DNA from 3 places in the Photobacterium nomapromontoriensis genome. Region 3 is predicted to be linked to each of the others. Evidence: riboswitches for the same ligand, from Rfam matches in the RefSeq annotation. Region 3 holds a riboswitch; each other region holds the start of a gene.
What was found. A riboswitch is a leader RNA that binds a small molecule or an ion and turns the genes downstream of it on or off. The one in region 3 is predicted to bind thiamine pyrophosphate.
Positions count from the first base shown of each region.

Region 1 (2,267 bases), on a different contig from region 3:
CAATCCCTGAGGTAATATGATCATATCCCGGAGCAATATCAGTCGTCAGCGGACCGAGAGTATAAAATGGTGCTTCATGACAATGCGTTAGCTGCTCATCCATGTTTTCTTTGATCATGTGCATTGGCACATGTCCTGGCCCTTCAATCATCACTTGGACATCGAACTCCCAAGCAACTTTGGTCAGCTCCCCTAATGTCCGTAATTCACTGAATTGTGCTTCATCATTAGCATCAGCCACTGAGCCCGGACGCAAACCATCGCCTAACGACAATGCAATATCATACCGAGCACAGATTTCACAGATCTCACGAAAATGCTCATAGAGGAAGCTTTCTTGATGGTGAGCCAGACACCACTTCGCCATAATCGAGCCCCCCCGGGAGACAATCCCGGTAACTCGCTTTGCTGTCATAGGTACATAACGCAGAAGAACACCAGCATGAATAGTGAAATAATCAACACCCTGCTCGGCTTGCTCAAGCAAGGTATCGCGGAACACTTCCCAGTTAAGCTCCTCAGCAATGCCGTTCACTTTTTCTAATGCCTGATACATCGGTACTGTACCAATAGGAACAGGGCTGTTACGGATTATCCATTCTCGCGTTTCATGAATATTGCGACCAGTCGACAAATCCATCACAGTATCCCCGCCCCAGCGGGTCGACCATACTAACTTCTCCACTTCTTCTTCAATGGAGGAACTAACGGAGGAGTTGCCGATATTGGCATTAACCTTAACAAAAAAATTACGACCAATAATCATTGGTTCAGATTCAGGATGGTTGATATTGGAAGGAATAATCGCCCTGCCTTCCGCGACTTCACGACGGACAAACTCAGGCGTAATAGTTGGTGGTAAATTGGCCCCAAAATTCATCCCGGAATGCTGATGATTCAAAACTTCATCACGGTATTTTGCCTGCCCCATATTTTCACGTATGGCAATATATTCCATTTCTGGTGTGATGATCCCTTTACGGGCATAGTGAAGCTGGGTGACATTAGTTCCAGATTTAGCGCATCGAATACGAGCCGGCTCGCTGAAACGAAACTCATCGAGAGTCTCATCAGCTAGGCGCTCTTTGGAATATGCAGAACTCAATTCACTTAATAACTCGGTATCGCCACGCTCTGCTATCCACGCTTCACGAAGTTTGGGCAACCCAGAATAAATATCAATTTGATGCAGAGGATCAGTATAGAAACCCGAGGTATCATAAACTCGCACGGGCTCATTGGATTCAAAGATAGGGGATTCTTTAGATCCACCGATAAGGCTATCGGCAAGCGTGATTTCTCGCATAGGCACACGAATATCATCACGGCTACCTGGCACATAAATTTTCTGTGAGCTTGGGTAAGGTTGGGTGGTAAGTGATTCAATAAATTGTTTCGCGTCCAGTCTCGCTTGTTTGCGATTCGACATAGCAATTTCCTTGTTATCCATAATAAGGGAAGTTGCTTGGCGGATAGGTGCGTAAACAAGAGGCCACATATAGGGCTTGTAGCATCATCTGAAACAGCGGCTATAGTCAAAAAAATAGCAATACAGAAGACATTCTCTTGTTCCCTTCGCAGGTATTAGCCTGATCAGGTTCTACGGATCCCGCAATGCGGTCTCAGCCAATTGGCACTCCGACAAGTATTAATGAGTATAAAAAAGTATCAGAGTAGCAGCAAGCCTAAAACCAATAATTATCCACCTCGTTGATTAAACCGCTCCCTGACTCACACTTTACCCACTTACTGACAAATCAGCACATCAGCATTTAGCTGGTGTGATAATGCATGACTGATATCACCAAACCAATGAATACCCGATTTTCGGCAGCCAGTGATTACCAAATTGGCCTCTAACTGTTCAGCTAAAGTAGTTAAATGTTTAATTACATCACCATTAGCCATGTGTACCGCCTGTACTTTATAAGGTGACAGCTCAGATAATGCAGTTAACTGTTTCATTCTTTTATGGGCAAGCTCGTTATGCGCTTCATCAAGCTCTAATTCAGCATCTGCGAAACTAATATTCCCCATGCCGGGTTCAACAAAAACAAGATGTAATTCTGCATGATTCTGCTCTGCAATAACCGCCGCTTTTACCATAAGTCGGTGTGCTTCTTTATCATCGGGATTAACAGCCAATAATACGATTTGGTAAAGCGCCATGATCACCTCTCCTTCCATTCACAAATGTGCCAACTTGCTGCTATAACTGTAATACAGCGTACACCTAAATCTCAGAAAACATGCATTACAATCAATGA
Region 1 is NZ_JAKJSL010000058.1:38,012-40,278, forward strand. It holds gene thiC (phosphomethylpyrimidine synthase ThiC) at 1-1,429, opposite strand, end outside; TPP riboswitch at 1,554-1,651, opposite strand; gene L4D12_RS22770 (universal stress protein) at 1,747-2,169, opposite strand.
Region 1: another riboswitch for thiamine pyrophosphate. It lies ahead of thiC (phosphomethylpyrimidine synthase ThiC); the one in region 3 lies ahead of thiB (thiamine ABC transporter substrate binding subunit).

Region 2 (2,267 bases), on a different contig from region 3:
AGGCATTGCTTGCTCGGTTAACTGGTTATCACGGTAGTGATAGCTTAGGCACTCATTGGCACTGGGGTCACTGAATGATTTATTGATTTGGTAAGGTGTGCCCTTGGCAAAGTGCCACAGAAAGCGTTCAAGTGCCTGGTCGAAAATCATGGTTTTTAATGACGGGGAAGGGGATGAGAAGGTGAACTGAACCAGATCGACGGGCGCGCTTTGTTCTATGCGTTTTTTCTCTATGCGTTTGAAACCAAATTGTGCGGCTTGAGGAATAATCCCTCCCGGTAGAAGATGAGCCGGAACGGTTAACGCCGCTTGTATCAATGTCATCATGGACTCCCTGTATGATGCCTTGCGGACACCCATATTGGCATGAATTCGTGATCGAGTTCAATGAGATTGTGTCGATAAAAATCACCCTGCGCCTAAAAATTGAACCGTCGCTATGAAATGATTACGTCGACTGATATTTTAAGCCTAGTCGCTATTAATCATGGGTGTTTTGGTATTGAGTACAGTGAGTATGCTCAGCCCTTTGTGTTGGCGGTAACCCTCTTGTAATGAAAGGATTTATTACAGTGAAAAAAGTATTTTTAGTCGCATTTATTGTCATTTTTATTGGTCTGGTTTTTCCTGCGGCTTCTCTCATTCCCGTCGATAAGGCGAGTTGTAATGATTGGAACCATCAAACCTTTTGGTATGAGCCGTGGGGCAGTTCAGGGGTGCATAAAGGCATTGATATCTTTGCCAAGAATGATACACCCGTTGTAGCGGCCACCAGTGGGATCGTGCTGTATAGCGGTACCCTAGCAAAAGGCGGCAATGTTATTGCGATACTAGGGCCGAAATGGAGTATTTACTATTATGCCCATTTAAGTGTGATTTCAGATAACGCCACTGGGTGGGTAACGCAAGGAACACACATTGGTAAAGTCGGTAGTACCGGTAATGCCAAGGGCAAGCCCGCCCATCTGCATTATTCAGTTTTATCCCTGTTTCCGTATGTGTGGAACATCACTACAGAAACCCAAGGGTGGAAAAAAGCCGTTTATTTAGACCCTGCCAGTACTTTTGTTGCATGTGATTAGTAGTGGACACTAATTATGCGATAACCCACAGAATCCACATTCTATACAGCAAGATATATTGTTCTTTTACTCAAACTTGGTACTATCACAGCATATATAGTCGGGGGGCCAGTAGGCTGAGATCGCATGTTGCGAGACCCGTTGAACCTGATTCAGTTAATACTGGCGTAGGGAACTATCCATCTTGCTTGTGACGATTTGATCTCTTTCCCGCTTAAATCTTCAGCTTGATAAAAGTTCCAGCGCGCCAGCTATAGGAGCTTTTATGCCAGACGTTATCGTAACTTCTACCTCTCACCCCCACTCTCATGCCGCAGCAACCCCGATTGTGTTAACCATTGCCGGATCAGACAGTGGCGGTGGCGCGGGTATCCAAGCCGACATTAAAGCGATATCCGCCACGGGCAGCTATGCCTGTTCGGTGATCACCGCCATTACTGCGCAAAATACCCTGGGCGTGTCCGCCATTTTCCCCATCCCCCTTGAACATGTTGAAAAGCAACTTGATGCGGTGTTTTCAGATTTAGATGTGGTTGCGGTCAAAGTCGGTATGTTGGCTGATGCTGACATTATTCATGTTGTTGCCGCCAAAATTAAACAATATCGCCCCCAGTTCTTAGTCGTTGATCCGGTTATGGTCGCGACTAGCGGCGATTTGCTATTGAAAGCATCGGCGATTAACACCCTGAAAGCGGAGCTATTGCCGCTGGCTGATGTGATCACGCCTAACTTACCTGAAGGTGCTGCGCTAATTGGCAGCGAAGTACCAACAACAGAAGCAGAAATGACGGCTATGATCACCGATCTTCGTTTGCTTGGTGCGCATACGGTACTGCTCAAAGGCGGTCATTTAGAGCAGGATGAAAACAGTAAAGATTTGCTCATTTTCGCTGATGATGTCGTACCGTTCAGTGCAAAACGTGTCAATACGCGTAATACGCATGGCACCGGATGTACCTTGTCTTCAGCGATAGCCTCTTATCTCGCGCAGGGTAACGGCTTGCAGCAGGCGGTTGAACTGGGTAAGCAATATATTTCTCAGGCTATTGCGCATGCTGACGAACTCGACATTGGCAAAGGGCACGGTCCGGTTAACCATTTCTTTGATGGTCACGCGAATGTTCGCTAACGTGTCCGTCGGTATTGATATTTCTGGCGGTTCGCTTCGTTATCACGACAGTCAGG
Region 2 is NZ_JAKJSL010000028.1:22,804-25,070, reverse strand. It holds gene L4D12_RS11830 (hypothetical protein) at 1-327, opposite strand, end outside; gene L4D12_RS11825 (M23 family metallopeptidase) at 573-1,082, shown strand; TPP riboswitch at 1,174-1,273, shown strand; gene thiD (bifunctional hydroxymethylpyrimidine kinase/phosphomethylpyrimidine kinase) at 1,348-2,211, shown strand; gene L4D12_RS11815 (ABC transporter ATP-binding protein) at 2,201-2,267, shown strand, end outside.
Region 2: another riboswitch for thiamine pyrophosphate. It lies ahead of thiD (bifunctional hydroxymethylpyrimidine kinase/phosphomethylpyrimidine kinase); the one in region 3 lies ahead of thiB (thiamine ABC transporter substrate binding subunit).

Region 3 (2,267 bases):
AACCAGACCCTGTTCCGCTATCGTGCCGTCAGTGATGATGACAAATACGCGCTCAATCGCTACCTCCGTGAACTGGCGACGCTCGATCCGCGCCAGCTTAACCGTGATGAACAATTTGCCTACTGGGTGAATGTGTATAATGCCCTGACGGTACAAGTGATCCTCGATAACTATCCATTGCAATCGATCACCAAACTAGGCGGATTTTTCAGCTTTGGGCCGTGGAATGAAAAGCTCATCACCATCAACAATAAAACACTCTCTTTAAATGATATTGAACACCGAATCTTGCGCCCCATCTGGCATGATCCTCGTATTCACTATGCGGTTAACTGTGCCAGCCTCGGCTGTCCGGATCTTCAACCGCAGGCCTTTACCGCCAGCAATCACGAATCCCTGCTCGAACTATCAGCTCGCCGTTTTATTAATAGCAGTAAAGGAGTCAGCCCAGCTGGTGATACGGTGCGTTTATCCTCTATCTACGACTGGTATGGCAGTGATTTTGGCAACAAAACACAACTACAAGCTCACCTCAACACCTATCGTAAAGGCACTCCGATCCAACTCAATAAGGTGAGCTACGACTACAACTGGGCACTGAACGAGCCCAACTAATGCGTGGTGCTGGCAACCCGCTCAATAGCACATTACAATAACGCTTGTTCTCATTGGGGAGCCCGCCAACACTGACGCGACAACGCGAAACAATCGAACGGCTGAGATTGCATCTGCAAGACCCACTGAACCTGATCCAGTTAGTACTGGCGTAGGAATTGAGACAGCGATAGATCGCCCTTATCACTCACAGCACGATGCTGGATGTTCTCAACCCTGTGCCCCCTTTATATGTCCTCTTGCCGGATGCAAGAGAATCAGGAGCGCATAGTGACAAAATTACTTCCTCTTTTGACCCTTTCCTTAGCGACCAGCTCTGTATGGGCGGCCGATAACACCCTGACCGTCTATACCTACAGCTCATTTGCATCAGACTGGGGGCCAGGACCTGCGATTGAAAAAGCCTTTGAAGCCCAATGCAATTGCAACCTCGAATTCGTGGCGCTGGATGATGGCGTCTCGATCCTTAATCGGGTTCGCCTCGAAGGCAAAAACACCAAAGCCGATATCCTGCTGGGGCTGGATAACAACCTGATCAGCGAAGCCAAAAAAACCGACCTTCTGGCCGAACATCACGTCGATACCAGCAAGGTCAATATCCCAATGGGCTGGACGGATACTACATTTGTTCCCTACGACTACGGTTATTTCGCTTTCGTCTATGACAGCACCAAGCTGACCACACCACCGAAAAGCCTGGCAGAGCTGCTCAAGCGTGATGATATCAATATCATTTATCAGGATCCTCGCACCTCTACCCCGGGGCAGGGCCTGATGTTGTGGATGAAATCCGTCTATGGCGACAAGGCATCAGCAGCCTGGCAGCAACTGGCAAAGAAAACCGTTACCGTGACCAAGGGCTGGTCCGAAGCCTACAACATGTTCCTCAAGGGCGAGTCTGATATGGTGCTGTCATACACCACCTCACCGGCCTATCACATCATTGCGGAAGGCGAGAATAAGTATAAAGCGGCCGATTTCAGCGAAGGTCATTACATGCAGGTAGAAGTCGCGGCCAAGCTAAAAAACAGAGCCAATGACGCACTGGCTGATCAGTTTCTGGCATTTATCCTGACCCCTGAGTTTCAACAAGTGATCCCTACCGGTAACTGGATGTATCCGGTCATAGAGCAGACACTACCCACCGGTTTCAAACAATTAACTCTGCCTGTCAAATCTCTGGAATTCACCGCAGATGAGGTTGCAAAAAACCGTCGCAGCTGGATCAGAGAGTGGCAACAGGCTCTTACTCAGTAGCTATTACCCATAGTAGGCACTTACTTTGTACACCCGTCGTACCACTTATCTACCCGGCCTGTTTTCCGCCGGGCTTATCGCCAGCATAGTGATCAGCGCCCTGTGGGCGCTGATCAATGAAGCCCGCGACCTCGATATTCTGTCACTATGGCAAGACCCATACTTACGTCACGTCACCGGGTTTTCCTTCACTCAGGCCCTACTGTCAACGCTGCTCAGCATTCTACCCGCCATTCCAGTGGCCTATGCCTTGTATCGCCGACAGTTCCCCGGCAAAGTACTGCTACTGAGGTTGTTTGCCATGACACTGGTGTTACCGGTACTGGTGGCGGTATTTGGCTTACTGGCAATCTATGGCAACAATGGCCTGATCATGAAAGGGCTGACCGCTCTGG
Region 3 is NZ_JAKJSL010000026.1:44,377-46,643, reverse strand. It holds gene L4D12_RS10805 (DUF547 domain-containing protein) at 1-615, shown strand, start outside; TPP riboswitch at 660-790, shown strand; gene thiB (thiamine ABC transporter substrate binding subunit) at 886-1,872, shown strand; gene thiP (thiamine/thiamine pyrophosphate ABC transporter permease ThiP) at 1,898-2,267, shown strand, end outside.